DNA from 2 places in the Enterobacter cloacae complex sp. HYC033_NIDB genome. Region 2 is predicted to be linked to the other one. Evidence: predicted binding sites of a transcription regulator. Region 2 holds the regulator's gene; the other holds the start of a gene.
The links. Region 2 encodes PhoB, which activates phosphate uptake and scavenging genes when phosphate is short. Its sites were predicted from a motif close to CTGTCATAAAACTGNCNNAT; they were not measured.
Positions count from the first base shown of each region.

Region 1: uvrB (excinuclease ABC subunit UvrB) is a predicted target of PhoB. The motif match lies at 9,444-9,463, and genes of this name have one in related genera.

Region 1 is NZ_CP115123.1:2,269,485-2,284,616, reverse strand. It holds gene O1721_RS10950 (endonuclease/exonuclease/phosphatase family protein) at 1-65, shown strand, start outside; gene clsB (cardiolipin synthase ClsB) at 62-1,300, shown strand; gene O1721_RS10940 (lysylphosphatidylglycerol synthase domain-containing protein) at 1,300-2,262, shown strand; gene O1721_RS10935 (Bax inhibitor-1/YccA family protein) at 2,389-3,096, opposite strand; gene moaE (molybdopterin synthase catalytic subunit MoaE) at 3,155-3,607, opposite strand; gene moaD (molybdopterin synthase sulfur carrier subunit) at 3,609-3,854, opposite strand; gene moaC (cyclic pyranopterin monophosphate synthase MoaC) at 3,847-4,332, opposite strand; gene moaB (molybdenum cofactor biosynthesis protein B) at 4,336-4,848, opposite strand; gene moaA (GTP 3',8-cyclase MoaA) at 4,873-5,862, opposite strand; molybdenum cofactor riboswitch at 5,850-5,983, opposite strand; gene yvcK (uridine diphosphate-N-acetylglucosamine-binding protein YvcK) at 6,210-7,118, shown strand; gene uvrB (excinuclease ABC subunit UvrB) at 7,197-9,212, opposite strand; gene O1721_RS10895 (ABC transporter ATP-binding protein) at 9,961-10,683, shown strand; gene bioD (dethiobiotin synthase) at 10,646-11,347, opposite strand; gene bioC (malonyl-ACP O-methyltransferase BioC) at 11,340-12,095, opposite strand; gene bioF (8-amino-7-oxononanoate synthase) at 12,079-13,236, opposite strand; gene bioB (biotin synthase BioB) at 13,233-14,273, opposite strand; gene bioA (adenosylmethionine--8-amino-7-oxononanoate transaminase) at 14,360-15,132, shown strand, end outside.
Region 2 is NZ_CP115123.1:1,803,803-1,818,934, reverse strand. It holds gene proY (proline-specific permease ProY) at 1-162, opposite strand, end outside; gene brnQ (branched-chain amino acid transporter carrier protein BrnQ) at 244-1,563, opposite strand; gene phoR (phosphate regulon sensor histidine kinase PhoR) at 1,973-3,268, opposite strand; gene phoB (phosphate response regulator transcription factor PhoB) at 3,290-3,979, opposite strand; gene sbcD (exonuclease subunit SbcD) at 4,167-5,372, shown strand; gene sbcC (exonuclease subunit SbcC) at 5,369-8,500, shown strand; gene mak (fructokinase) at 8,584-9,489, opposite strand; gene rdgC (recombination-associated protein RdgC) at 9,613-10,527, shown strand; gene ppnP (pyrimidine/purine nucleoside phosphorylase) at 10,575-10,862, opposite strand; gene O1721_RS08535 (AroM family protein) at 10,934-11,611, opposite strand; gene yaiA (protein YaiA) at 11,848-12,039, opposite strand; gene aroL (shikimate kinase AroL) at 12,084-12,608, opposite strand; gene O1721_RS08520 (YaiI/YqxD family protein) at 12,753-13,211, opposite strand; gene proC (pyrroline-5-carboxylate reductase) at 13,309-14,118, shown strand; gene adrA (diguanylate cyclase AdrA) at 14,135-15,132, opposite strand, start outside.

The sequences.
Region 1 (15,132 bases), 470 kb from region 2:
TGGCTTTACTCAACTGGCGACATCTCTCCGACCATGCCCCACTCAGCGCGGAGATTCACTTATGAAATGCACATGGCAGGAAGGTAACCGTATTACGCTGCTGGAAAATGGCGATAACTTTTATCCGGCGGTTTTTGAGGCGATTAGCCACGCACAGCAGAAAGTCTTTCTCGAAACGTTTATCTGGTTTGAAGACGATGTGGGCAGGCAGTTGCACAGCGCACTGCTGCATGCCGCCCGTCGCGGTGTAAAAATCGAGGTTCTGCTCGACGGATATGGTTCGCCGGATCTCAGCGACGAATTTGTTAACGAGCTCACCGCCGCAGGTGTGGTGTTCCGCTATTACGATCCCGGCCCGCGTCTGTTCGGCATGCGCACCAACCTGTTCCGCCGAATGCACCGCAAAATTGTGGTGGTGGATGAAACGGTGGCCTTCGTTGGCGGCATTAACTACTCCGCCGAGCATATGTCGGATTACGGTCCCGAAGCTAAACAGGACTACGCGATCCGTATCGAAGGACCGGTGGTTCAGGACATCCAGCTGTTCGTGCTGGAAAACTTACCCGGCAAAGAGGCCGCTCGCCGCTGGTGGCGACGCCGTCATCGCCCGGAAGAGAACCGCAAGCCCGGCGAGGCGCAGGCGCTGTTCGTCTGGCGGGATAACGAGGAGCACCGGGACGATATCGAGCGTCATTACCTGAAGATGCTGGCGAATGCGAAGCGTGAGGTGATTATCGCCAACGCCTATTTCTTCCCCGGTTACCGGATTTTGCACGCCATGCGCAACGCGGCCCGACGCGGCGTGAGCGTGAAGCTTATCGTGCAGGGTGAGCCCGATATGCCGATTGTGAAGGTCGGCGCGCGTCTGCTCTATCGCTATCTGGTCAAAAGCGGCGTGCAGATCTATGAATATCGCCGCCGCCCGCTGCACGGCAAAGTCGCCGTGATGGATGACCACTGGGCGACCGTTGGCTCCAGCAACCTCGATCCGCTGAGCTTATCGCTCAATCTGGAAGCGAACCTGATCATCCACGATCGCCAGTTTAATCAGACCCTGCGCGATAACCTTCAGGGTCTTATCAATAAAGACTGCGTGCGTGTGGATGAGTCCATGGTGCCGAAACGGAGCTGGTGGAACGTGGGCATCGGCGTGGTGGTGTTCCACTTCCTGCGCCACTTCCCGGCCATGGTGGGCTGGCTGCCCGCGCATACGCCGAAACTGGCGCTGGTGGATCCGCCTGTGCAACCCGAAATGGAAACCCAGGACCGCGTAGAGGCGGAAGATGGAGGGAAAACCTGATGTCGAAATCTCATCCTCGCTGGCGGCTGGCGAAAAAAATCCTGACCTGGCTGTTCTTCATTGCCGTCGCGGTCCTGCTGGTGGTGTATGCCCAAAAGGTGGACTGGGAAGAGGTGTGGAAAGTTATTCGCAACTACAACCGGACAGTCCTGCTGGGGGCCGTTGGGCTGGTGATTGTGAGCTACCTGATGTACGGCTGCTATGACCTGCTGGGACGTGCCTACTGCGGGCATAAGCTTGCCAAACGGCAGGTTATGCTGGTGTCATTCATCTGCTATGCCTTTAACCTGACGCTGAGCACCTGGGTGGGCGGGATTGGTATGCGCTATCGCCTGTACTCCCGCCTTGGCTTACCGGGCGGCACCATCACGCGTATTTTCTCCTTAAGCATCACCACCAACTGGCTGGGGTATATCCTGCTGGGCGGGGTGATTTTCACCATCGGCGTGGTGCAGCTGCCTGCGCACTGGTACATCGATGAGGCTACCCTGCGCATCCTGGGCATCGTACTGCTGCTGATCATCGCCGCCTACCTGTGGGCCTGCGCCTTTGCCAAACGTCGTCACATGACCATTAAAGGCCAGAAGCTGGTGCTGCCGTCATGGAAGTTTGCCGTCCTGCAAATGGTGGTTTCCAGCGCTAACTGGATGGCGATGGGGGCCATTATCTGGCTGTTGATTGGCGAAGATGTGAACTACTTCTTCGTGCTGGGCGTGCTGCTGGTAAGCAGTATTGCCGGGGTGATTGTGCATATTCCGGCGGGTATTGGCGTACTGGAGGCGGTGTTTATCGCGCTGCTTGCGGGGGAGCATGTGTCTCACGGGACGATTATCGCCGCCCTGCTCGCGTACCGCATGATCTACTACTTCCTGCCGCTGGCGCTGGCAACGGTCTGTTATCTGGTGCTGGAGAGTCGGGCGAAGAAGCTGCGCGCGAAGAACGAGAGGATGTTGGCGAAGTGAGTTGTGTCGGGTAGCGCTGCGGTCTGATGCCCTCACCCCGGCCCTCTCCCACGGGGAGAGGGAGAAAAGCCCGCACCGTGCAATCCCCTCTCCCTGAGGGAGAGGGTTAGGGTGAGGGGGAAATAACTAGCGACGGTTGCCGAAGATACGCAGCAGCATCAGGAACAGGTTGATGAAGTCCAGATAAAGCGTCAGCGCGCCCAGAATCGAGTATTTGCGCAGATTTGAACTGTCGCGAACATCAATTTGTTCACCGATGTTTTTCAGCTTCTGGGTATCGTAAGCGGTTAAGCCCACGAAGATCACCACCCCGATATAGGTCACCGCCCACATCAGCGCGTCACTCTTCAGCCACAGGTTCACCAGCGACGCCAGCACAATCCCAATCAGCCCCATAAACAGCATGTTGCCGAAGCCGCTCAGGTCACGTTTGGTGGTGTAACCGTACAGGCTCATCACACCGAACATCCCGCCGGTCACCACAAACGTGCTGGCGATGGAAGAGTAGGTGTAAACGATGAAAATACTGGAAAGCGTCAGCCCGGTCAGCGCCGAATAGAGCATAAACAGCGTGGTCGCCATACCCGCGCTGAGCTTGTGCACCAGCCCGGAGAGCACGAACACCAGCGCCAGTTGCGCAATAATCAGCCCAAAGAAGGTGATTTTGCTTGAGAAGATAAACATCATCAGTTCAGGCGTATTTGCCGCATACCACGCGATAAACGCGGTAAGCAGCAGGCCAACCGTCATCCAGCCATACACCTGAGCCATGTAGGTTTGCAGCCCGCTACGGGTCTGCTGAACTATCGAATCGGAACGCGGAAATCGGTCCATGATTCACTCCTGATTAAGTAAACACACACGTTAAGAGTAACACATCCGCGTAAACCAACTACCAACGGCTGGCGGCATGTTTATCGCTGTCGCGTGATTCCACCCAGCGCTCACCTTCCGGCGTCGCTTCACGCTTCCAGAACGGCGCTTTGGTTTTAAGGTAATCCATGATGAACTCCCCCGCCGCAAAAGCACTCCCGCGATGGGCGCTGGTGACGCCGACAAACACAATCTCTTCGCCGGGCCACATTTCGCCGATGCGATGGATAACCGTAACGCGCCCTAGTGGCCAGCGGCCTCGCGCCTCTTCCACAATGGCCGCCAGCGATTTTTCGGTCATTCCCGGATAGTGCTCCAGCGTCAGCGCTTTTACGCTGTCGCCGAGATTATGATTACGCACTTTCCCGGTAAACGTCACGACCGCGCCGTCTTCGTCGCGCCCGGCCAGCCAGTCATATTCCGTGCCCACGTTAAAACGCTCATGGCCGACCAGAATTCGGGTTTCCGTCATCTTAACCCCCTGTGACCGGCGGGAAGAAGGCCACTTCGTCCCCATCGGCCAGCGGGTGGGTCAACTCCACCAGCGTCTGGTTCACGGCGGCCAGCAGTTTGCCTTCGTCCAGCGCCAGCGCCCAGCGGTCGCCTTGCGCCGCCAGATGCGCACGCAGGGCGGCGACATTTTCGAAAGAGCCGTCCAGCGTCAGGCTGTCGGTATTGACCAGCTCACGGACCTGGGCAAAAAAGAGCACCTTAATCATGGCTTTCCACCTTAAAATCACCGGATTTGCCGCCGCTTTTTGCCAGCAGACGCACCGGGCCAATCACCATATCTTTCTGTACCGCTTTACACATGTCGTAGATGGTCAGCGCCGCCACGGAGGCCGCCGTCAACGCCTCCATCTCCACGCCGGTTTTCCCGGTTAAGCGGCACAGGGACTCGATACGCACACGGTTATGCGCCGGCTGCGCCTGCAAATTTACCTCCACTTTGCTGAGCATCAGCGGATGGCAGAGCGGGATGAGGTCCCAGGTACGTTTAGCGGCCTGAATACCGGCGATGCGGGCGGTGGCAAACACGTCACCCTTGTGATGGCTGCCGTCGATAATCATCGCCAGCGTCTCCGGCAGCATGGTGACGAACGCTTCAGCACGCGCCTCGCGCACCGTTTCGGCTTTGGCGGAGACATCCACCATATGCGCTTCGCCAGCGGCGTTTATGTGGGTCAGTTGTGACATAGCTTATTTCTTTAAATGGGGATGAAAATTACACGGACGGGTACGGGCATCCAGCTGCGGGGCAATAATGTTTTCCCACGCGGTGCGGCAGGCTTTGGTCGACCCCGGCATGGCGAAGATCAGCGTCTTATTCGCCACCCCCGCGACGGCACGGGACTGAAGCGTAGAGGTGCCAATCTCTTCAAAGGAGAGCATGCGGAACACTTCGCCGAAGCCTTCCACTTCGCGATCGAACAGCGGGAGCAGCGCTTCCGGTGCCTGGTCGCCTGCGGTAAAGCCGGTGCCGCCAGTGATCAGCACCACCTGGACGTCATCACCCGCAATCCACTGTGAGACCTGAGCGCGAATGGCGTAACGGTTTTCTTTGACGATCGCTTTATCAACAATCTGGTGTCCGGCTTCGTGTGCCGCCTCGCGCAGCCAGTGGCCAGAGGTATCATCCTCTTCACCACGACGTTCGGAAACGGTAAGAATAGCAATGCGTGTCGGGATAAATTCCGCGCTTACCTGACTCATCTTCTGGTTCCTTCTAAAGCCTGATTACCCGCCGATATAGGACAGGTTCTGAGTAATGCCGGTGTTGCCCTGATGCAGGAAATGGGTCTGCTTTTTGTGCGTCAGCGCCTCGGAAATACGTGCTTCAAGCGCGTCCTGCTGGGCGTCATCTTCCAGCAAATCGCGTAGATCGACGCCGCCATCCCCGAACAGGCAAAGATGGAGCTTGCCGACGGAGGAGACGCGCAGGCGGTTGCAGCTGGCACAGAAGTCTTTTTCATAGGGCATGATCAGGCCGATTTCGCCTTCATAATCCGGATGACAAAAGACCTGCGCCGGGCCATCGCTGCGCTGGCGGATCTGGTGGATCCAGCCGCGTTTCAGCAGTTCGTCGCGCAGAACCATGCCGGAGATATGATGGCGACGGAACAGCTCGCTACCCTCCCCGGTCTCCATCAGCTCAATAAAACGCAGTTGAATGCGGCGCGGTTTGATCCACGCCAGGAAAGTGTCCAGCTGATGGTGGTTCACATCACGCATCAACACGGTATTGACTTTGACCTTGTCGAAACCGGCGGTGAACGCGGCATCGATGCCGTCCATCACCTGCTGGAACTTATCCTGGCCGGTAATGGCGTGGAACTGATGGGCGTCCAGGCTATCGACGCTGACGTTGATCGCCGTCAGCCCCGCATCGCGCCAGTTCGCCACGTCACGCGCCATGCGGTAACCGTTGGTGGTCACCGCGATCTGGCGGATACGTTCGTTTTCACGCACGGCGGCAATGATGTCAGGGAAATCACGGCGCAGGGAGGGCTCTCCCCCGGTAAGACGCACTTTTTCCGTGCCAAGTTCAGAGAACGCGCGCGTGACGCGGCGTACTTCATCCACGGAGAGAAAGCCATTATTGGTGACGCTGCCCGGCTTGTAGCCATCGGGCAGGCAGTAGGTGCAACGGAAGTTACACACGTCGGTAATCGACAAACGTAAGTAGAAAAACTTACGCGCGAAAGCATCAGTAAGTTGTGAAGCCATGTACACCTTTCCAGATCGGGAGGCACAGTCATTTCTTTCTGTACCCTGGTGGCAAATCCGCCACGGCCAGGGCGCCATATCTCTCGACACAGGCGCCAGGGCTAGAGTGTATGTTTTCAGTTTTGAAAACGGGGTTATGGCGATAGTAGCGTGGAAATCGCCACTTCGCCATTGTCGCTTTTCGCTATATAAATTTATATATAACGATGTTATCGTGCATTTTCACTACAGAATACGCAAAAACAGCGCTTTCGCATTGATATACGTCATTATGGTTTGTGAGAGGCATCGTCTTTTAGGAGTAGTTGCGTTACTGTGACGCAAGCTTAACAGGATAAGGAATAGGTATGCGCAATCGCACTTTTGCGGATCTGGACCGTGTGGTCGCTCTTGGCGGAGGTCACGGTCTGGGACGAGTGATGTCGTCGTTATCGTCACTGGGCTCGCGCCTGACGGGCATCGTGACAACAACGGACAACGGCGGCTCAACCGGGCGGATCCGACGTGCTGAAGGCGGGATAGCCTGGGGTGACATGCGCAATTGCCTCAACCAGCTCATCACGGAGCCAAGCGTGGCCTCGGCAATGTTTGAGTACCGTTTTGGCGGAAATGGTGAACTTTCAGGCCATAACCTTGGAAATCTGATGTTAAAGGCGTTGGATCACCTGAGCGTGCGCCCTCTGGAAGCGATCAATTTAATTCGTAACCTGTTAAAGGTGGATGCATTCCTGATCCCGATGTCCGAACAGCCGGTGGATTTAATGGCGATCGATGCCGACGATCACGAAGTGTATGGTGAAGTGAATATCGACCAGCTTCTTCTTCCGCCAAAAGAGCTAATGACCTACCCCAGCGTACCCGCAACGCGTGAAGCGGTAGAAGCGATTGCCGAGGCCGATCTGATCCTGATTGGGCCGGGAAGTTTTTATACCAGCCTGATGCCGATCCTGCTGGTGAAAGAGCTGGCGCAGGCGCTGCGCAGAACGCCTGCGCCCATGGTCTATATCGGTAATTTAGGCCGCGAACTCAGCCCGGCGGCGGCAAGCCTGTCGCTGGCGGATAAGCTGGACCTGATGGAACAGTACGTTGGTAAGAAAATTATCGATGGTGTCGTGGTCGGGCCGAAAGTGGATGTATCGGGGATTGGCGATCGCGTGGTGGTGCAGGAGCCGCTGGAAGCCAGCGATATTAAATATCGCCACGACCGCCATCTGCTGCGCGAGGCGCTGGAGAAGGCGATTCAGGCATTAGGTTAGGTTCGTTTTGTGCGGCCTGATGCCCTCACCCCGGCCCTCTCCCACAGGGAGAGGGAGAAAACGCCACCGGGCAAAAAACTACGATGCCGCAATAAACAGATCCCGCAGCTGATGCAGCTGATCGCGGATTTGCGCGGCCTCTTCGAACTCCAGGTTCTGCGCGTGCTGCATCATCTGCCCTTCCAGCTCGTGGATCTTCTGCTGCAACGCTTTCGGCGTCAGCGCGACGGTATCCTCTTCCACCACTGAACGGGCCTTGCTGCGGCCTTTCGCTTTGGTCTTCGCAATGTTCTGACCCAGCGCCAGGATATCCACCACCTTCTTGTTCAGCCCCTGCGGCGTGATGCCGTGCTCTTCGTTGTAGCGCTGCTGCTTCTCGCGACGACGTTCCGTTTCGCCAATCGCTTTGGCCATCGACGGGGTGATTTTATCCCCGTACAGGATCGCCTTCCCGTTGACGTTACGCGCGGCGCGGCCTATGGTCTGGATCAGCGAGCGCTCGGAACGCAGGAAGCCCTCTTTGTCCGCGTCCAGAATCGCCACCAGCGACACCTCAGGCATATCCAGCCCTTCTCGCAGAAGGTTAATACCGACCAGCACGTCGAACTCGCCCAGACGCAGATCGCGGATGATCTCCATACGCTCCACGGTATCGATATCCGAGTGCAGATACCGCACCTTCTCACCGTGTTCTTCCAGATACTCCGTCAAATCTTCCGCCATACGTTTGGTGAGCGTGGTAACCAGCACGCGCTCGTTGATGGCGGAACGGGCACGTATTTCCGAGAGCAGATCGTCCACCTGCGTCGCCACCGGACGAACCTCGATAATTGGATCCAGCAGCCCGGTCGGACGCACCACCTGGTCCACCACGTCATCACCGGATTTTTCCAGCTCGTAGTTGCCCGGCGTCGCCGATACGTAGATGGTCTGCGGAGCAAGCGCCTCAAATTCTTCAAACTTCATCGGACGGTTGTCCAGCGCTGACGGCAGTCGGAACCCGTACTCCACCAGCGTCTCTTTACGCGCGCGGTCACCGCGGTACATCCCGCCGATCTGGGGGATCGTAACGTGGGATTCGTCGATCACCAGCAGGCCGTCCGCCGGAAGGTAGTCAAACAGCGTCGGCGGCGCTTCGCCCGGCCCGCGCCCGGAGAGGTAGCGCGAGTAGTTTTCGATGCCGGAGCAGTAGCCCAGCTCGTTCATCATCTCCAGATCGAACTGGGTACGCTGGCTCAGGCGCTGCTCTTCCAGCAGCTTATTGTTCGCCAGCAGCACCTTACGGCGGTCCGCCAGCTCGGTTTTGATCTCTTCCATCGCCTGCACAATACGCTCGCGCGGCGTTACATAGTGCGTTTTCGGGTAGATGGTGAAGCGCTGGATCACCGACTCGACGTGACCGGTCAACGGATCGAACAGCGACAGGCGTTCAACCTCTTCGTCGAACAGCTCCACGCGCAGCGCCATATCGTCCGACTCCGCCGGGAAGATATCAATCACCTCGCCGCGCACGCGGAAGGTCCCGCGCTGGAACGCCTGATCGTTACGGGTGTACTGCAACTCCGCCAGACGGCGCAAAATCGCACGCTGATCGATGATCATCCCCTGCGTCAGGTGCAGCATCATCTTGAGATAGAGATCCGGATCGCCCAGGCCGTAGATCGCCGACACCGAGGCCACCACCACCACATCACGACGCTCCAGCAACGCCTTGGTCGCCGACAAACGCATCTGCTCGATATGTTCGTTCACCGAGGCATCTTTCTCGATAAACGTGTCGGAGCTGGGAACGTAGGCTTCCGGCTGGTAGTAGTCGTAGTAGGAGACGAAATACTCCACCGCGTTTTCCGGGAAGAACTCTTTCATCTCACCATACAGCTGCGCCGCCAGCGTTTTGTTCGGCGCGAGAACCATCGTCGGACGCTGGAGATCGGCAATGACGTTGGCAATGGTGAAGGTTTTGCCCGAACCGGTAACCCCCAGCAGGGTCTGGTGCGCCAGCCCGTCCTCCAGCCCCTCTTCCAGGCGACGAATAGCCTCGGGCTGATCCCCGGAAGGACGGAAAGCAGAATTCAGTTTAAACGGTTTACTCATGGGCGACGACCTGATGACAGAATAAGCGGCAGGTGAGTAATTTTACTCGTTGTGGCCAGGATTGCCAGTAAAAAACACTGGATGAAAAACCAGTAGCGTGTCAGGATATTTAGCGTAGCGCAGAGAGGATTAGTGCGTTCGCGAGCCAAATTTCGACTGTGACAAAATAAAACACCAGCCTCAGGGGGTTATCCCCAGAACTATTACTTTTTTAACATTTGTCAAGGGCGGTTATGAAAGTTTTATGGCAACAGGTCTCGCTGGCGTTGAGGGAATTGCTTTTATCTAATTCGTTAAAAAATAAAGACTAATTTATTAAGCCGCGTTTCGCATCAATTTGGTTGTAACCCGCGTATTCTCTCGCTTATCGCGGGTTTTCTAACTCTAATGCACAAGGTTATCCACAGGAATAGTGGATAACTGCCTCCAGCCCGTACAGCATGCACTCCAGCAAATTCCCGGTTTTTCCCACGAAGCGGCAGTAAAAAATTTTTATCACTCTTTTTTGCCTGGAAAACGTTCATTTTTTCATAAGCGACTGGCGAGATCTTAATCACAATTCTGTCATTTCTCCTGCACCACAATTCGACATACGCAGCACCGGGAGTGTGCAATTCGTATAAACGTTCAGCTTTTGATAGTGAGTTATTCCTAAAAATGGCCTTTTTTTAATCATTATGAAGTTCCTGGCAGGCGTTTTGCAGACATCACTCTGTGCATCACCCCACACATTTTTAAGGAGAGAAAGATGTTGAGTCTGCGTGCTGTAAATCAGTTTTACGGAAGCCAACATACGCTATGGAACGTGAATATCGATTTCCCGCAAGGCATCTGTACGGGCATTGTTGGCCTGCCTGGCATGGGCAAATCCACGCTTATGAACTGCATTACCGGAAAGGTGCCCGTCGAGAGCGGCACCATCATCTGGCATGAGGCTGGCGCGCCGCCGCATAACTTGCTCAGCCCTGCGTCCGCATTCCCGGCGCCGCCGACGATAGGCTACGTCCCGCAGGATCGGCGAATATTTTCCCAGCTGACCGTCGATGAAAATCTGCATATCGCTATGCGGGCGACGGGGAAACCCGATCCGGCATCAAAAAGTGACGTGTATGCCCTGTTTCCGGAGCTCTATCCGCTGCGACAGAGCCGTGCCTCTGCGCTGTCCCCTGACGACCAGTATCAGCTGGCCCTCGCCAGTGCGCTGGTTAATCGTCCGCGCGTGTTGATTCTGGATGAGCCCATGCATGGCGCAGGGCACGGTTTCGCGCGCAGGCTGGGGCAGTTGCTGGTGCGGTTGAATCGGGAGCTGGGAATGACGGTGCTGTTAGCGGAGCAACAGCTGTCGTTTATCCGCCGGGTAGCGGATCGTTTCTGCATGCTCTATCGCGGACGTAACGTGGCACAGGGCCACGTTAACGAGCTGGATGACGACCTTATTGCGCACTGGATGGCGCGGGACATAAGGCGCTGAGGTCGAGATAGCGTCCGGTTTCCGCCTGCTCTGCGCCGTCGGCAAGCCACGGGATCTCGCCGAGAAACGGCGCAGGCAGCACCCGCTTCAGCGTCGCCAGATACTCAGCATGACGTTTACCCGGCGCTACCACGTCATTGGCAATCCACCCTGCCAGACGCAACCCGGCCTGCTGCACGGCCTGGGCGGTCAGCATGGCGTGATTGATACAGCCAAGCTTCACGCCAACCACCAGAATGACCGGAAGCTGCTCGGCCTGCACCCAGTCAGCAAATGTCTGCTCGTCGGACAGCGGGGTAAACCAGCCGCCAGCCCCCTCCACCAGCACCCAGTCGGCCAGTGTTTCCAGGTCGCGTAACCCGGAAGAGAGCACCGAAAAATCAATCGGACGATCTTCATCGGCGCTGACGATGTGCGGCGAGGTGGGTTCAGCAAAGGTATAGGGGTTCACCGCAGAATAGGCCAGCGCAAGGCTGCTGTTACGCTGTAGCGCCAGCGCATCGGTATTACGTAAGCCTTCCGGCGTCATCTCGCTGCCGGAGGCTACGGGCTTATACCCGGCCGTTGTTTTCCCCAGCAGACGCGCCGCCTGCAACAGCGCGGCGCTGGCAACCGTTTTACCGACTTCAGTGTCCGTGCCGGTAACAAAATAACGTTCAGTCACGTTCAATAATCCCATGAAAAAGATGATAAGAGAGCGGGAACCGGCCCCGCTCCTGCGGCCAGGCCAGCTCGAGACGCTGGAGTTGGCCACGGGTAAGGGGTTTCTTCTCCCGTCCGGCGTGCAGGTGCGTCGCGCCTATGCCCTTAAGCGATCGCATGGCGCTTAACGCATCGCTAAATTCGAGGGTGACGGTCTGGACCACGCTGCGATAGCGCCAGCCTGCCAGCGCCTGAGTGACCTGTACGTGCGAGAGAAACCGGTTGGCGTGCGGCTGCGCATCCACTGCCCTCCACGCCTGATTCAACTCTGGCAACGAACTTTCCAGCAGGGTGGTAAAGGCCACCGCTCCGCCGGGCCGCGCCACGCGGTACAGCTCGCGTAGGGCCTGCGGCAGGCTGGCGCACCACTGCACCGCCAGATGGCTCCAGACAAGGTCAAACAGCGCATCCTCCAGCGGGATGGCCTCGATATCGGCCACCAGATAACGGTCTGCTGACTGCTGCTGGCGGGCCTCATCCAGCATCTGCGCGGATAAATCCAGCGCCGTGACGTGGCTACCCGTTGCGCGCCAGTAGCGGCTATTGCCGCCAGGCCCGCAGCCAGCGTCGAGCACCTGCGCAAAACGCCCCTCACCGAGCGCGGCCAGCAGCCCGCGGGCGCTCAGGCGTTGCAGCTCATCGTGCTGTGAATAGCTTTGCGCAGCCCGGCCAAACGCGGCGGCAACGGCCTGTTTATTGACGGGAGACATACAGTGCCTCCAGAAGCGTATCGATATCCTGCGGCTCGTGCGCTGCCGTGAGCGTCAGACGCAAGCGCGCGGTGCCTGGCGGCACGGTGGGTGGGCGGATCGCCGTGACCCACTGCCCGCGTTCTCGTAGCGCCTGTGCCAGCATCAGCGCCCGATGGTTTTCACCCACAATCACGGGCTGAATGGCGCTGTGCGAGTCGGTAAGCCGGTAAGGCAGTGCGCTTACCCCCCGGCGAAAACGCTGAATATGGTCGGCCAGGCGCGCCCGGCGTTCAGCGCCGTCTTCGCCGCGGATCACCGCAAGCGACGCAGAGAGCGCCACGGCCTGCGCCGGGGGCATGCTGGTGCTGTAGATCAGGTGCCGGGCGAACTGCACCAGGTAATCGGCCACCGGCTCGCTGCACAACACCGCGGCGCCGCTGACGCCGAAGCCTTTGCCGAAGGTGACCACCAGCAGTTCCGGCCTGACGCGTTGCTGGTGCGCGCTTCCGCGCCCCTCCTCGCCGGTGACGCCAATGCCGTGGGCATCGTCGACCAGCAGCCAGGCGTTCTGCTGTTTTGCGACGTCATGCAAAGTGGCAAGCGGCGCGCTGTCGCCGTCCATGCTGAATACCCCTTCCGTCACCGCCAGCTGAAGCCCTGAACAGGGTTTACCCAGCAGGACGTTCAGCTGAGAGGCATCGTTATGGGCAAAACGCCGCAGCTGCGCCGGGCTGAGACTGGCCGCTTCAAGCAGGGACGCGTGGCTCAGGCGGTCCGCGATGATGCGGTCGTCTTTGCCCATCAGGGCGGTAATCACCGCCTGATTCGCGGCAAAACCGGAGATAAACAGCAGCGCCCGCGGGTAGCCCAGCCAGCCGGCCAGCTCTTCCTCCAGCGCCTGATGCGCCGTGGTGTAGCCGCTGACGTGCCCGGAGCCACCGCTGCCCACGCCGTAACGATCCGCGCCCTGCTGCCAGGCGCGAACGATCTGCGGGTGCTGGCTCAGGCCCAGATAATCGTTGCTGGAGAAATTACAGAACCGCTCTCCTTCCCGGGAGAGAAAACGGCCTGCACCGTTTTCCACTACCCTGCGCACCCGAAACGCATCCGCCGCCCGCCGCTCGTCGAGCGCGGTCCTGATACGTGCCTGCCAGGTCATACGGCTGCCGCGTTGTAGAACTGGTCGGTGTCGGCGTTAAAAATCTGCTGCTCCAGCTGCTGCTGTTGCTCGTTATCCCCCGCCTGTACCTCGGTCTGGTGTGGGTTCAGCCCCAGCTTGCGGAACAGCTGGACATCTTTGTCCTCTTCCGGGTTTGGCGTGGTCAGCAGTTTGCAGCCGTAGAAGATGGAGTTGGCCCCGGCCATGAAGCACATCGCCTGGGTCTGCTCGCTCATCTGCTCGCGACCGGCAGAGAGGCGAACGTAAGAGGTCGGCATCATGATGCGCGCCACCGCGATGGTGCGGATGAAATCGAAGGCATCCACGTCCTCGTTATCCGCCAGCGGCGTCCCTTTTACCTTCACCAGCATGTTGATGGGCACGCTTTCCGGCGGGGTCGGCAGGTTTGCCAGCTGTAACAGCAGGCCGGCACGATCTTTTACCGTCTCGCCCAGTCCCACGATCCCGCCGGAACAGACCTTGATCCCCGCATCACGCACTTTATCCAGCGTGTCCAGACGCTCCTGATAGGTGCGCGTGGTGATGATGTTGCCGTAGAACTCCGGCGAAGTATCGAGGTTGTGGTTGTAGTAATCCAGCCCCGCCGCCGAGAGACGCTGCGCCTGCTCCTCGTTCAGCGTGCCGAGGGTCATGCAGGCTTCAAGCCCCATCTCCTTCACCCCCTTCACCATCTGCTCCAGATAGGGCATGTCGCGGTCATGCGGATTTTTCCACGCCGCGCCCATGCAGAAGCGGGTCGAGCCAGCGTTTTTGGCCTTGCGCGCGGAGTCGAGCACCTGCTCGACTTCCGTCAGGCGCTCGGATTCGAGACCGGTTTTATAGCGCGCACTTTGCGGGCAATATTTGCAGTCTTCCGGGCAAGCCCCGGTTTTGATCGACAGCAGCGTGCTGACCTGAACATGACGCGGATCGAAGTGCTGGCGGTGCACCTGTTGCGCCTCAAACATTAGCTCCAGGAAAGGTTTGTTGAATAATTCAGTGACTTGCGACATCGTCCAGCGTGCGTGGTGAGCCATCGGGCTTCTCCAAAGGGTTTTGTTAATTGTCGGTTCGGTTTATACTTGTAAACCTAAAACTTTTCAAAATGGTTTACAAGTCGATTATGACCCAGGACGATCTCGCCTTCGACAAGCAGCATATCTGGCACCCTTATACCTCCACGACCCGCCCCCTTCCCGTCTATCCGGTGGCCTCTGCCCACGGCTGCGAGCTGCATCTCGCCAGCGGCGAGCGGCTTGTTGACGGGATGTCCTCCTGGTGGGCAGCGATCCATGGCTACAACCACCCGCGACTGAACGCGGCGATGAAAGCGCAGATTGACCAGATGTCACACGTGATGTTTGGCGGGATCACGCATCAGCCCGCGGTGGATTTATGCCGTCGCCTGGTAGCGATGACGCCTGAATCGCTGGAGTGCGTTTTCCTGGCCGACTCCGGCTCGGTGGCCGTGGAAGTGGCGATGAAAATGGCGTTGCAGTACTGGCATGCGAAGGGCGAAACGCGCCAGCGGTTCCTTACCTTCCGCAACGGCTATCACGGCGACACTTTCGGCGCGATGTCGGTATGTGATCCGGACAACTCCATGCACAGCCTGTGGAAAGGCTATCTGCCGGAAAACCTGTTTGCGCCAGCCCCGCAGAGCCGCTTCGACGGCGAATGGGACGAGATGGACATGGTGGGCTTCGCGCGGCTGATGGCGGCCCATCGCCACGAGATTGCCGCCGTTATTCTCGAACCGATTGTGCAGGGCGCGGGCGGAATGCGGATGTACCATCCCGAGTGGCTGAAGCGCATTCGGAAGATGTGCGACCGCGAAGGGATCCTGTTGATTGCCGATGAGATCGCCACCGGCTTTGGCCGCACCGGGAAATTGTT
Region 2 (15,132 bases):
CGCCACGCCGCCGATGATGTAGGCCAGCAGAACGCTTGGACCGGCCATTTTGATGGCATCTGCCGAGCCATAAAAAAGACCGGTGCCGATAGCCGAGCCCAGCGCCATAAAGCGGATGTGGCGGGTGCTCAATCCACGTTTAAGTTTGTTAGTGCTTTCCATTAAAATCTTGCCATTCAACACGAAAAAAACAAAAAACCACGGGGCCTTAAGCCCCGTGGTTAAACAATTTGTTGCCGTTGATTAATGGGCGTTGGATGTCACCTGACGCCCTGCCGCACGGTCCCAGATAATCGCCAGAACCAGCGCTACAACGGAAGGCATCAGCCAGGCCAGGCCCTGCTCGGACAGCGGCAGACGCTGTGTCCAGGCTGGCAGGATTTCTGCAAATGCTGATGCTTTGATCCCGTCAAGGATACCAAAAATCAGGCTGATAAACATGGCCGGCGCAATAATTCGCGTCGAGTTATGCCACCACGGGCGGGTGAAGCTCAGCACCACCAGCACGATACATGGCGGATAGATCGCCGTCAGCACCGGAATTGACACCTGAATCAGGTGGCTCAGACCGAGGTTTGACACCGCCATGGAGAAGATGCCAAGGATAAACACCAGCGTGCGGTAAGAGAGCGGCAGATACTGAGCGAAGAACTCCGCGCAGGCGCAGGTCAGACCCACCGCCGTCACCAGACAGGCCAGGAAAATCAGCGCCGCCAGCAGCATGCTGCCTGCACCACCAAAGGTATGCTGCACGTAAGCATGCAGGATCGCCGCGCCGTTTGCGCTCTGATCGACCAGCGTTGCGCTATCTGAACCCAGACGGAACAGCGCCAGATACAACAGCGTCAGGCCGACACCGGCCATCAGGCCAGCCCAGATGGTGTAGCGAGTCAGCAGGCGCGCTTCGGTCACCCCGCGGGAACGCGCGGCGTTAACGATAACGATACCAAACACCATCGCACCGAGCGTATCCATTGTCAGATAGCCGTTCACGAAACCGTTTGAGAACGCCGCGTTCTGATAAGCGTCCATCGCGGAGCTGATGGGCCCCGCAGGCCAGACGATGGCCGCAACCGCCAGCACGATCAGCGCCACAATTTTCAGCGGAGCCAGGAAGTTACCCACGGTATCCAGCAGTTTGCCGGGATAGAGAGAAACCAGAATCACGATGGCGAAGTAAATGAGGCTGTAAATAAACAGCGGCATCGCGCCGTCACCGGTCAGCGGGGCGATACCCACTTCAAAGGAGACGGTCGCCGTACGTGGGGTCGCGAACAGCGGGCCAACGGCCAGATAGCAGACGGTTGCCAGCAGAACGCCAGCCACTTTGCCAATCGGGGTGCTGAGGCTGTCCACACCGCCACCGACTTTCGCCAGCGCGATAACGGTCAGTACCGGCAGGCCCACGGCAGTAAGCAGGAAGCCAAACGCAGCCGTCCAGACGTGTTCACCCGCCTGTAAGCCAACCATTGGAGGAAAAATGATGTTACCTGCGCCAACGAACAGCGCAAATGTCATAAAGCCCAGCGCGATAATGTCACGCGATTTCAAGTGATGGGTCATAAAACCTTACTGCCTGTGGATGTGGTGTTGAATACGTTGAGATTTTCGCCATCCCTCACGGGACGATACAGCGGAAAATTTGCTCAATTTCAGCGGGATATGCTCCCGTCCTGGCGTGGCGAAGAATAGTTTTTCGATTTACCACGCAAATACAGTCGGTCTGACAGTATATGGGGGGCAATTTAAACGCTTATAACGTTTAAAGGCAAGAAGGGATCGTAAAACCAGAACAATATGCCAGCATGAAAATTCAGACCAAAATAATATGCCATGTATAAGAAAAACTCATGGCTAATCATGCGAACAAAAAAGCACCAGCCGTATAATATTCATCCGCGTTTCGCTTGACTGCAAAGCAAACGGGCCAGCAATCGCTGGCCCGTGGAAAGGTAGCCTGACACATCTGCCGTCAGGCGCTTTTTTTGGCAATTAATCGTTCCGGAATCACGAAGCTAAAGCGCGTGCCCTTACCCAAGGTGCTTTCGATATTGAGCCGGCTTTCGTGATGGCTGACGGCATGCTTCACAATTGCCAGTCCCAGTCCGCTCCCGCCGGTCTGCCGCGAGCGCGCCTTATCCACCCGGTAGAATCGTTCGGTGAGACGCGGGAGGTGCTCGGGCCCGATCCCCGGCCCGTTGTCCTCGACGCTAAACTCAGCGCCCGCCGGGGTATGCTGCCAGCTCACCGCGATATGCGTCCCTTTCGGGGTATGATTCACGGCGTTATAGACCAGGTTTGAGATAGCGCTTCGCAGCTCATCTTCACTGCCGAGCACTTTCAGCGTGTTATCAACGTCAAAACTCAGGGTGTGCTGATTATGACTCAGCGTTTGGGCTTCGCGCTCCACCACCCGCAACATCATCGGCACATCAATGATGTCGTTTAGCGCCAGCGACGGGGCAGCCTCAATCTTTGAAAGCGTCAGCAGCTGTTTGACCAGCCCTTCCATGCGGAACGTCTGCTCCCGCATGGTATGCAGTGCTTTCTCACGCGGCGCCCCCTCAAGCGTTTGCTCCTGCATCATCTCCAGGTAGCCCTGAAGCACCGTCAACGGCGTACGCAGCTCGTGGCTAACGTTGGCAAAGAAGTTACGTCTCGCGCCCTCAAGCTGGTGCATCTGGGTAACGTCCCGCGCTACCATCAGCCACTGCCGATCGCTGTAGGGCATCACGCGGATTTCCAGATGGCGACCGTTATTGAGCTTCAGATTGTGCGGGCGCGAAAAATCCCGCTTTTTCAGATACAGCGTGAACTCGGGATAACGCAGAAGGTTCAGGATGTTCTGACCATTATCATCCGGCCAGCGCAGGCCCAGCAGCTGTTGCGCGAGGCCATTACACCAGAAGATTGTCCCTTCTTCTGTCGTCAGGATCACCGCGTCCGGCAGCGACTCCGCACCGCTACGAAAGCGTTTGATCAGGCTTCCCAGCTCACGACGGCGCTTTTTGTTACGCATCTGCATCTGGTGCAGGCCGTAGAGTAGCGGTTCCCAGCTCCCGCTTCCCGGCGGGGGTGTCATACTTCTGTCGACCCACAGCCACCAGGAGAGACGCAGTAAATTCCAGAAATGCCAGACGAGCAATCCCGTCACGGCCACCAGTAAAAACCACGGCAGATAGCCAAAGATAGCCCCCAGAATGAGGGCCGGAATACAACATAAGATCAGTTCAAAGACGAGCCTTTTCCATGACAGACGTTCCAGCACGCGTCACACTCCTGTCATTGTTCAGAAACGGGTCGAGAAACGATAACCCGTGCCGCGGACCGTCTGTACCATGCGATCGTGGCCGCTCAGTTCCAGTGCTTTACGCAGGCGGCGAATATGGACGTCAACCGTTCGGTCTTCGACATAGACGTTAGTTCCCCAGACGTTATTCAGCAACTGTTCGCGGCTGTAAACGCGCTCCGGGTGGGTCATAAAGAAGTGCAGGAGTTTAAATTCGGTCGGTCCCATATCGAGGGGATTTTCACCGGTCATGACCCGGTGTGAGGTAGGATCCAGGCTCAGCCCCTGCATCTCAATCACCTCTTCCACCGCCATCGGTGAAATACGGCGCATCACGGCTTTGATACGCGCCACCAGCTCTTTCGGGGAGAACGGTTTAGTGATGTAATCGTCCGCGCCGGTTTCCAGACCGCGCACGCGATCCTCTTCCTCGCCGCGCGCCGTCAGCATTACCACCGGGATATCGCGGGTCATCGCCTCGCGTTTGATATGCTTGATAAACTGCAATCCGGAACCGCCAGGCAGCATCCAGTCCAGCAGGATCAGATCGGGCCAGGGTTCATTCAGCTGGTTCACCGCGCTGTCATAATCTTCCGCTTCAACCGGCTGGAAGCCATTTTGTTCAAGCACGAAGCACACCATTTCACGGATCGGAGCTTCATCTTCTACGACCAGAATACGTCTCGCCATACTTTGCCCTGTCTTATCGTATTTAAGTTACAAGTCTGTAATGCGGCGTCATTATGCGTCAGATTTATGACAGATTTATGAAAAACATTACCACTATAAATAGCAAACTGTTGTTTTATTACAGCGGTTATTTTCCGTTCCCCGAACGTTTATAATCCTGCTTTCTTATTATTGCCACGGATCTTTTATGCGCATACTTCACACCTCAGACTGGCACCTGGGTCAAAATTTTTACAGCAAAAGCCGCGCCGCGGAACATGAAGCGTTCCTGAACTGGCTGCTGGAGACGGCTCAGGCTCACGAGGTGGACGCGATTATTGTGGCGGGCGACATTTTTGATACCGGATCGCCGCCGAGCTATGCGCGTGAGCTGCACAACCGTTTTGTGGTCAACCTCCAGCAAACCGGTTGTCACCTTGTGATTGTCGCCGGAAACCATGACTCGGTGGCGACGCTGAATGAATCCCGCGATATTCTGGCGTTCCTCAATACCACCGTGGTGGCCAGCGCCGGACACGCGCCGCAGATCCTGAAAAAACGCGACGGCACGCCGGGCGCAGTGCTGTGCCCAATTCCGTTTTTACGCCCGCGCGATATCGTGCAAAGCCAGGCAGGTCTGTCCGGCAGCGAAAAACAGCAGCATCTGTTGCAGGCCATCACCCGCTATTATCACCAGCAACATACGGAAGCCTGCGCCCTGCGCGGCGATCAGGCCATTCCGATCATTGCCACCGGGCACCTCACCACCGTCGGAGCCAGTAAGAGTGATGCGGTGCGCGAGATCTATATCGGTACGCTGGACGCGTTTCCGGCGCAAAACTTCCCCCCCGCCGACTACATTGCCCTCGGGCATATTCACCGGGCGCAGATCATCGGCGGCTGCGAGCATATCCGCTACTGCGGCTCGCCCATTTCGCTCAGTTTTGACGAAACGGGCAAAGCCAAATCCGTGCATCTGGTGAGCTTCACCGGAGGCAAACTCAGCGCCGTTGAGACGCTTGAGGTGCCGGTCACCCAGCCGCTGGCGGTGCTGAAAGGCGATCTGGCCGCCATTACCGCTCAGCTTGAGCAGTGGCGCGGCGCAGCGCTTAATCCCCCCGTCTGGCTCGATATCGAAATCACCACCGACGACTACCTGTACGATATGCAGCGTAAAATACAGACGCTGACGGAAGACCTTCCCGTGGAGGTGCTGCTGGTACGCCGCAGCCGCGAGCAGCGCGAGAAAATACTGCTCAACGCCCAGCGTGAAACGCTTAGCGAACTTCGGGTTGAAGAGGTGTTCGCGCGGCGGCTTGCGCATGAAGAGGTGGACGAGGCCAGACGCACCAGGCTTAACGAGCTGTTTGCCCAGACCCTGCATTCCCTCCATGACGAGGACGAAAACGCATGAAAATTCTGAGCCTGCGCCTGAAAAATCTGAATTCGCTAAAGGGTGAGTGGAAAATTGATTTCACCGCGGAGCCGTTCGCCAGCAACGGACTGTTTGCCATCACCGGCGCAACCGGCGCGGGTAAAACCACGCTGCTGGATGCCATCTGCCTGGCGCTTTACCACGAAACGCCGCGTCTTAATAAGGTCTCTCAGGCGCAAAACGACCTGATGACGCGCGATACCGCCGAATGCCTGGCAGAAGTGGAATTTGAGGTCAAAGGCGTTGCTTATCGCGCTTTCTGGAGCCAGAACCGCGCCCGCAACCAGCCGGACGGGAACTTACAGGCACCGCGCGTTGAGCTGGCCCGCTGCGAAGACGGCAAAATTCTGGCCGACAAAGTCACGGATAAGCTGGAACAAACCGCCACGCTTACCGGGCTGGACTATGGTCGCTTTACCCGTTCGATGTTGCTCTCTCAGGGGCAGTTTGCCGCCTTCCTGAATGCTAAACCGAGCGATCGCGCAGAGCTGCTGGAGGAACTGACCGGCACGGAAATTTACGGCCAGATTTCCGCCATGGTTTTTGAAAAACACAAAGCGGCACGTAACGCGCTGGAGATGTGCGAAGCGCAGGCCGCAGGGGTTGTGCTGCTGAGCGAGGAACAGCAGCAGCACTTGCAGCAAAGTTTGCAGGCACTTACTGACGAAGAAAAAGTCCTGCTGGCACAGCAGCAAAGCCAACAGAAAGATTTTCAGTGGCTTACGCGTAACGACGAACTGATACGTGAGCAGCAGCGTGCAGCCGCTTCGCAGCAGCAGGCGCAACAGGCTCTGACGGACGCCGCGCCCCAACTGGCGAAGCTCAAGCTGGCGCAGCCCGCCGCCCAGCTACGTCCGCTATGGGAGTATCAGCAGGAGCAGACCACCCGCCTGGCGCAGACAACAGAGCGAATTGTTGAAGTAAATACTCGCTTACTCGACAGAGCGGTGCAGCGCTCGCGTATTCGCAACGGTGCGCTGCGCAACCGTGAACAGTTGCAGACAGAGCACAAGGTACTGACGCAGTGGCTGACCGAACACGATCGTTTCCGTCAGTGGGGGCAGGAAATTGCCGGCTGGCGGGCGCATTTTACGCAACTGGGTCGCGATAAAAATCAGCTTGTTGCCCAGTCAGCGCGCATGGCTGAGCTTCGTCAGAAGCTGGCTGAGATGCCTGAAAGTAGGTTGACGCTGACGGCTGAGGATCTCGCGACGGCAATGGAGCAACAGGCACAGTCGCGGGCGCTCCGCCAGCGTCTGACAGCGCTTCACGCTCGCTATCAGCCGCTGCAAAAACGACTGCGCCAGAATGCGGAAAGCGTGCAGAAAGCGCAGGCTGAGCAGGCTAAGTTCAATGAAACGCTGATCCTGCGGCGTCAGCAGTTCAAAGAGAAAAATCAGCACTATGCCGACCTGAAAGCGCTCTGTGAGCGTGAGGCGACAATCAAGGATCTTGAGAACTATCGTGCACAGCTCGAAGCGGGTAAGCCTTGCCCGCTCTGCGGTTCACGCGAACACCCGGCAGTTGTGCAGTATCAGGCGCTTGAACTGACTGACAATCAGCGCCGCCGCGACGCGCTGGAGAAAGAGGTTGCCGCGCTAAAAGAGGAAGGATTGCTGGTGCTCGGGCAGGTGAATGCGCTGACCCAACAGATCCAGCGCGAGACAGAGGAAGCACAGGCTCTCTCTGAGGAAGAGCAAGCACTTACTAAGGAGTGGCTGGAGGTCTGCGCCTCCCTGAACATAGCGCTGAATATTCAGGATGATATAGCCCCCTGGATGAGCGAACAGGAACAGTATGAACGCCAGCTGTATCAGCTCAGCCAGCGTCTGACGCTGCAAAACCAGCTCAATGAACAGGAAGGTCAGGCGCGCCAGTACCAGCAGCAGCTGACGGCGACGCGTCAGGCGCTGGCGGCCTCGTTACAATCGCTGTCGCTTAGCGTGCCCGATGAAGGGGCTGAAAGCGCCTGGCTGAGCGCGCGCGAAAGCGAATATACCCTGTGGCAGGAAAAACAGGCCCAGCACGGTACGATTCAGGAAGGTATTAACGCCCTGATGCCCATTCTGGAAACGCTGCCGGTTACCAATGATGCAGAAGCCGACGCGGTTATCCCTGAGAACTGGCGCGGCATCCACGACGAATGCGTGTCGCTGCAAAGTCAGCTCACCACCCTACAGCAACAGGAGACGCTTGAGCGTGAACGGCTCCAGCAATCACAGGCTCAGTTCAACGCCGCGCTGACCGCGAGCTGCTTTGCCGATCGGGACGCATTTCTCTCCGCCCTGCTGGATGAAACGTCGATCCACCAGCTTGAACAACAAAAGCAGACGCTGGAAAACCAGCTCCAGCAGGCCACGGCGCTTTCGATGCAGGCAAGCCAGCAGCTTCAGGCGCATCAGGCACAGCGCCCCGAGGGGCTGGAAACCGATGCCGCAACGCTTCAGGCGCAGTTACACCAGCTGGCGCAACAGCTTCGGGACAACACCACGCATCAGGGGGAGATCCGCCAGCAGCTCAAACAGGACGCCGATAACCGTCTGCACCAGCAGGCGCTTATGCAGCAGATTGAGGAGGCGGCGCGTCAGGCCGACGACTGGGGCTATCTCAACGCGCTGATAGGCTCCAGCACCGGCGATAAATTCCGTAAATTCGCCCAGGGGCTGACGCTGGATAATCTGGTGTGGCTTGCCAACCAGCAGCTCAACCGTCTGCATGGCCGCTATCTGCTTCAGCGTAAAGCCAGCGACGCGCTGGAGCTGGAAGTGGTCGATACCTGGCAGGCCGATGCGGTACGCGATACCCGTACCCTTTCCGGCGGGGAGAGTTTCCTGGTCAGTCTGGCGCTGGCTTTAGCGCTTTCCGATCTGGTCAGTCACAAAACGCGCATTGACTCGCTGTTCCTGGATGAAGGATTCGGCACGCTCGACAGCGAAACGCTGGACACCGCGCTGGACGCGCTCGACGCGCTGAACGCCACCGGGAAAACCATTGGCGTGATCAGCCACGTAGAGGCAATGAAAGAGCGCATTCCGGTGCAGATCAAAGTGAAGAAGATCAACGGGCTGGGATATAGCAGGCTGGACAGGGAGTTTGCGGTGCAGTAAATGGGGGGATGATGCGCTCTGGTGCCCTCATCCTGGCCCTCTCCCACGGGGAGAGGGCACAAACATCAAAAACGGTTTTGCGTTTATTCCGGCCAGAGCCACGCCGCGCCGCGCACTCCGCTGGAATCTCCGTGGACGGCTTTGCGGATCGGCGTTTCGCACTCGCCGCCAAATACCCACTGTTTCACCAGCGTTGGCACCGTGGCGTACAGCCGGTCAACGTTGCTCATGCCGCCGCCCAGCACAATCACGTCCGGATCGAGGATATTGATCACATGCGCCAGCGACTTAGCCAGCCGCATTTCGTAGCGGCTTAGCGCCAGTTCAGCAACCGGATCCTGCTCCTCAACCAGACGCATAATCTCGTTACCTTTCAGCGGCTGACCGCTCAGACGATGATAATCGGTGGCAAACCCCGTGCCGGAGATAAAGGTCTCAATACAGCCCTGCTTGCCGCAGTAGCACGGCACTTCGGCGCGGTATTTGAGTTCATCTTCGTCCATCCACGGCAGCGGATTGTGCCCCCACTCGCCCGCGGTGCCGTTGCCGCCAATATGCGAACGCCCGCCGATAGCCACGCCCGCTCCGCAGCCGGTGCCGATAATGACCGCAAATACGGTCTGCGCGCCAGCCGCTGCGCCATCCACGGCCTCAGACACCGCCAGGCAGTTGGCATCATTCGCCAGACGCACTTCCCGGTTCAGGCGCTGGCTTAAGTCTTTATCAAACGGCTGACCGTTGAGCCAGGTGGAGTTGGCGTTTTTCACCACGCCGGTATAGGGCGAAATGGAGCCAGGGATCCCCATCCCGACCGTGCCCGTCTCGCCCGTTGCCTGCTCTGCCATATCGACCAGGCGGGCAATCGTCTCTATGGTCTGGTGATAATCATCGCGCGGCGTAGGCAGACGGTGGCGAAACAGTTGCTCCCCCTGCTCGCTCAGCGCAATAACTTCTGTTTTGGTGCCGCCCAAATCAATCCCAATACGCACAAGACACTCCTCATTATTTTGATTATCAACAGAGTAGAAGCCCGCTTCCCGATTAGCAATGCAAGCGATGCGACAATTCGTTATCATGCCCGCTGATTTAACGACAAGGCCGTGGAAATTATCATGCTGTGGTTCAAAAATTTGATGGTTTACCGTCTCAGCCGCGACGTTTCGCTGCGTGCAGAAGAGATGGAAAAACAGTTAGCCGCTTACTCCTTTACCCCTTGCGGTAGCCAGGATATGGCAAAAACCGGCTGGGTTCCGCCAATGGGTTCTCAAAGCGATGCGCTGACCCACGCCAGCAGCACGGGGCAAATCATCGTTTGCGCCCGTAAAGAAGAGAAGATCCTGCCGACGCCCGTGGTTAAGCAGGCGCTCGAAGCGAAGATCTTCAAGCTGGAAGCTGAACAGGGCCGTAAGCTTAAAAAAACCGAAAAAGATTCGCTGAAGGATGAAGTGCTGCACTCGCTGCTGCCGCGCGCTTTTAGCCGCTTTAGCCAGACCATGATGTGGATCGACACTGTTAACGGGCTGATCATGGTGGACTGCGCCAGCGCCAAAAAAGCGGAAGATACGCTGGCGCTGCTGCGTAAGAGCCTTGGCTCATTACCGGTGGTACCGCTGGCGCTGGAAACGCCGATTGAGCTGACCCTGACCGAGTGGGTGCGCAGCGGGACTGCCGCGCAGGGCTTCCAGATCCTTGATGAAGCAGAGCTGAAAGCGCTGCTGGAAGATGGCGGCGTGATCCGCGCGAAGAAACAGGATCTGGTGAGCGACGAAATCGCCGTGCACATTGAAGCGGGCAAAGTGGTGACCAAACTGGCACTCGACTGGCAGCAGCGCATTCAGTTTGTGATGTGTGATGACGGCTCCGTGAAGCGCCTTAAGTTCTGCGATGAACTGCGCGATCAGAACGAAGATATCGACCGCGAAGATTATGCTCAGCGCTTTGACGCAGACTTTATCCTGATGACCGGCGAGCTGGCGGCGCTGATTCAGAACCTGGTGGAAGGCCTCGGCGGCGAAGCGCAGCGCTGACAGGCAAAACGCAGGCCGGGTAAGCGAATGCGCCACCCGGCATGCTTTTATTTCAGATAGCGGCACAGATAAGAGGTTGGCTCTGCAACCTGTAAATGGAACTCGCTGTGGCCCGGCACGTTGAAGACCTGCCCGGCACTATAGACTTTCCACTCCGTTTCACCCGGCAGCAGGACGTTCAGCGCGCCGCTGACCACCGTCATCTCTTCCGCTTCTGCGGTGCCAAAGGTGTATTCCCCTTCCGCCATTACGCCGACACTGGCGCGGCCAGTGCTGCTGCTGGTAAAACCAATGGATTTCACTTTACCGGAAAAGTATTCGTTACTTTGAAGCATGAACTGGCCCTTATATTTATTGAGAAAAATCCACTATAGGGGCCATGCTCATGACCTGTCACGCAAAATCATTACACCAGTAATTCTGACGCCAGGCGCGCCATCAGGACGTTAGAGAGCAGCACCGGAACATCCAGCGCCTTTTGCAGTAAATCACGATGCCGCTGATGGAAGCCCAGGCAGTCGAGCATCAGGACATCCGCCCCTCTGTCGATCAACTCCTGCCCGGCCGCAATCAGCTTCGCTTCGCTGTCCCAGAACGGGTTTGCCAGTGCGTACAGCGGGGTGTGCTCCAGCGCGGCCCACTTCACCGTCTGGTTATCCAGCAGTTCCTCAACGGGAACGATGACCCCAACCTGATGACCATCAACAATTGAGGCCACCAGCGGGGGGATAATCCGCATCGGTTCGAGCAGAATGGCATTACGCGCGCTGAGTCCTTTAACGGGTGCCGTGCTCATCAGCAAAATAACGTCATAATCCTGATTGTCGAGCACTTCGATCACGCCCTGTAGCGCGCGCTCGATTTTCTGGCGCGACACATGCGCCAGTTTACCGTCACTGAGTAACGTTGCCAGGGGATCTTCCCCCTCTCCGACCGCGTAGTCTTCCATGACCTCTTCCCGACTGAGCTTCCCTAACAGACTGAGATGCGTAATTTGTTGTTCAGAGACATGCTCGGTTAAGAGCGGTAATACTTCGCTTACAGGCACCACACCAATCGTGAGGATCGCCAACGTCGCCTTCATTTTGATCGCCTTCCGTTACTACCACAACTGCCACACAGGTACAGGCTCACTACGCTGCACTGTTCATTTATTCAACAAAACAGCACCAAGCGTAGCAGGGGATCTCTACACCGTAATGTAAAGATCGACTGGCCTTTCCGAATCCACCTGTAATAACTAAATATTAACTGCTGCTTAACATCAGCGATAAGTTAAAAGTGTGATTCAGGCACGGTTGTAACGAATTCGGATTCCTGTCAGGACTTCTCAGGATCCTCATAGCGCCGTTTCGCATCCAGCGCTTCCTGTTCGGTTTCATGTTCGCTGATCAGCGAATCAGGTTTAGGGTGATCGGCACGCAGCTGATACCAGGTTACGGTCTGATCGCCGTTACCTTTTTCAACGGTAACGATGCGGGCTTCGCGTGGATAGGGAGGTCTGGTTGGCATAGCTCATCCTTTTTTTATGTCTGAGCTATGAGTATAGACGGCTGTTAGCTGGCGCAAGCCAAACGCAGGGCGGTAATAATCTGAATCGCAACTTTCTCGGGTGACGCTGACGCATCCACAACGTGGTGTGCCGCCTCGCGGTACAGTGCATCGCGTTCGGCGAGGACGTCGCTGACCTCTTCACTCAGCGGTTTCGCGGTCAGCGCCGGGCGCTGTCCCTCTTCCGGAAACGCCTCCAGCCGCCCCACCAGCGTAGAGACCGGGGCACAGAGGTAGATCACGACACCCTTTTCGCGCATAAACTGGCGGTTATACGGCGCCAGAATAATGCCCCCACCGGTCGCGATCACGGTTGACGGCGCGGTCACCGCTTCCAGCGTGGCTGTTTCACGCGCACGAAAGCTCTCCCAACCCTCATCCTCAACGATATCGGCAATGGTCTTACCGGCATTCTCCTGGAGCCAATGGTCAGTATCGACAAACTGACTCTGGCACAGACGCGCCAGCTCCAGACCAACGGTGGTTTTCCCACAGCCGCGAGGGCCAACTAAAAAGATGGGTGGGTTCATAACCAGGTGTTCCCCTTGCTGCCGGATAACTGAAGGCTGTAAAGAAATGATTGCAGTAGATGTTGCGCTAACTTTACTGCAAAGCGGTACGGAATGACAAGCCTGTGGAAGCCACACTGTACCACAAAACCGCCCGGAGGTGGGCTACGCCGGGCGGCGCTTCACTTCCAGCAGCCATTTATCCAGCTCGGCGGCAAACTGCTGGCGATCGCGCTGCGACAGGCTGTCCGGCCCACCGGTTTGCACGCCGCTGGAACGAAGCGTATCCATAAAATCACGCATGGTGAGCTTCTCCCGGATCGTTGCCGGCGAATAGCGTTCTCCGCGCGGGTTCAGCGCCGCCGCCCCTTTCGCCAGTACATCGGCAGCCAGCGGGATATCCGCGGTGATCACCAGATCTCCTGCGTCACACAGGCGTACTATCTCGTTATCCGCCACGTCAAACCCGGCCGGAACGCGCAGAGAACGGATGTATCTGGAGGGCGGCACGCGGAAATTCTGGTTCGCCACCAGCGTCAGCGGCATCTGCACGCGCTCGGCAGCACGAAATAAAATCTCTTTGATGACATTCGGACACGCGTCCGCATCAACCCAAATCGCCATAGTCTCTCCCCATTATGATTCTGGTGACTATTGTCGCCTGCATTTCGTTGTTAAGCTATCAATGAGAGATAACAACGCATAATAACGGAGAGACGTGATGGATAAGAAAATCGGGTTTATCGGCTGCGGAAATATGGGCAAAGCTATCCTCGGCGGACTGATTGCCAGCGGGCAGGTGTTGCCGGGGCAGATTTGGGTCTATACCCCATCCCCGGATAAAGTCGCGGCGCTGCGTGATGAGTATGGTGTCAACGCTGCCGAAAGCGCACAGGACGTGGCTCAGGTGGCGGATATTGTCTTTGGCGCCGTTAAGCCGAATATCATGATTAAAGTCCTGAGCGAGATCACCTCCAGCCTTAACAAAGAGACCCTGGTGGTATCGATTGCCGCAGGCGTGACCCTCGATCAGCTCGCCCGCGCGCTGGGCCACGACCGTAAGATTGTTCGCGCCATGCCAAACACCCCGTCGCTGGTGAATGCCGGTATGACATCCGTTACCCCGAACGCGCTGGTCACATCTGAAGACGTGGCGGATGTACTGAATATTTTCCGCTGCTTCGGCGAAGCGGAAGTGATTGCCGAACCGATGATCCACCCGGTAGTCGGCGTGAGCGGCTCTGCCCCGGCGTATGTCTTTATGTTTATCGAAGCCATGGCCGATGCCGCCGTACTGGGTGGAATGCCGCGCGCGCAGGCCTACAAATTTGCAGCGCAGGCGGTGATGGGTTCGGCCAAAATGGTGCTGGAAACGGGTAAACATCCGGGCGAACTGAAAGATATGGTGTGCTCACCGGGGGGCACAACCATTGAAGCCGTGCGCGTGCTGGAAGATCGCGGGTTCCGCTCCGCCGTGATCGAGGCGATGGAAAAATGCATGGAAAAATCAGAGAAGCTCAGTAAGTCCTGATGCGCTACGCCGGGCGTCAGGCGGCCACTTCGGTGCGGCCCCGTCCGGCATTTTTGGCTTTATAGAGGGCCACGTCCGCCGCCTTTAGCCATTCACGATAGTGGGTGAACTGCGCCCCCCAGGGGGCAACCCCAACGCTGATACACAACCTCGCCATAGGTGCTCCGTGCAGCGGCATGTTGACCAGCCGTTCGTGGACGCGCGACATCGCTGCAATCGCGCTGTCGGCAGGCGTGCCGGACATGATCACCGCGAACTCATCCCCGCCAAAACGGCCAATATAATCGCCTGAGCGCAGGGTCAGCTGAAGCTGGCGCGTGATGGCGACAATCGCTTCATCCCCCACGTCATGCCCCCAGGTGTCGTTGATCGTCTTGAAGTGATCGATATCGATGAGCAGTATCGTCGCCTGTCGATGGCTTCGACGGCAGGCCTCAAATTCGTTACGCAGCAGCGTTTCCCAGTGACGGCGATTGAATACGCCGGTCATTCCGTCGCGGGTACTCATCAGCTCAAGCCGACGCTTATGCTCTGCCAGACGGATCGCCGTGCGGTGGCTGAGCCAGGCAAACAGTATGGGGTAGACCACCAGCACGGGGAGCGTCAGCCACAACGCCAGCGGTTCAGAGGTCAATACCACAGGACTACCCGTGGATTGCACGGTGAGCAGAGCAGACAGAGCAAGCAGCGCCAGTCCTGTCAGAAATAACCGACATCCCCCCGATCCCATCATATTCATGCCGATCATCACGATCAGCGCCGCTGTTGGTAGCGCATTGAACCCTGTTAGCCCCATCCAGACACCGGCAATAATGGCATCGATTTTCAGATTAACAATTTCACTGCTGTGGGGTTCAGCCGAACGAAAAGCCAGCTGCCAGGCCAGATGGGGCCAGACAAAGACCCAGCCCACCAGCAATAACCACCAGACGCCGGAAAGAAACTGGCTCACCAGGACGCTGGCAAGCGGAACGAATAGCGCCGCCAGACCAACGATGCGTGCCAGCCGTATTC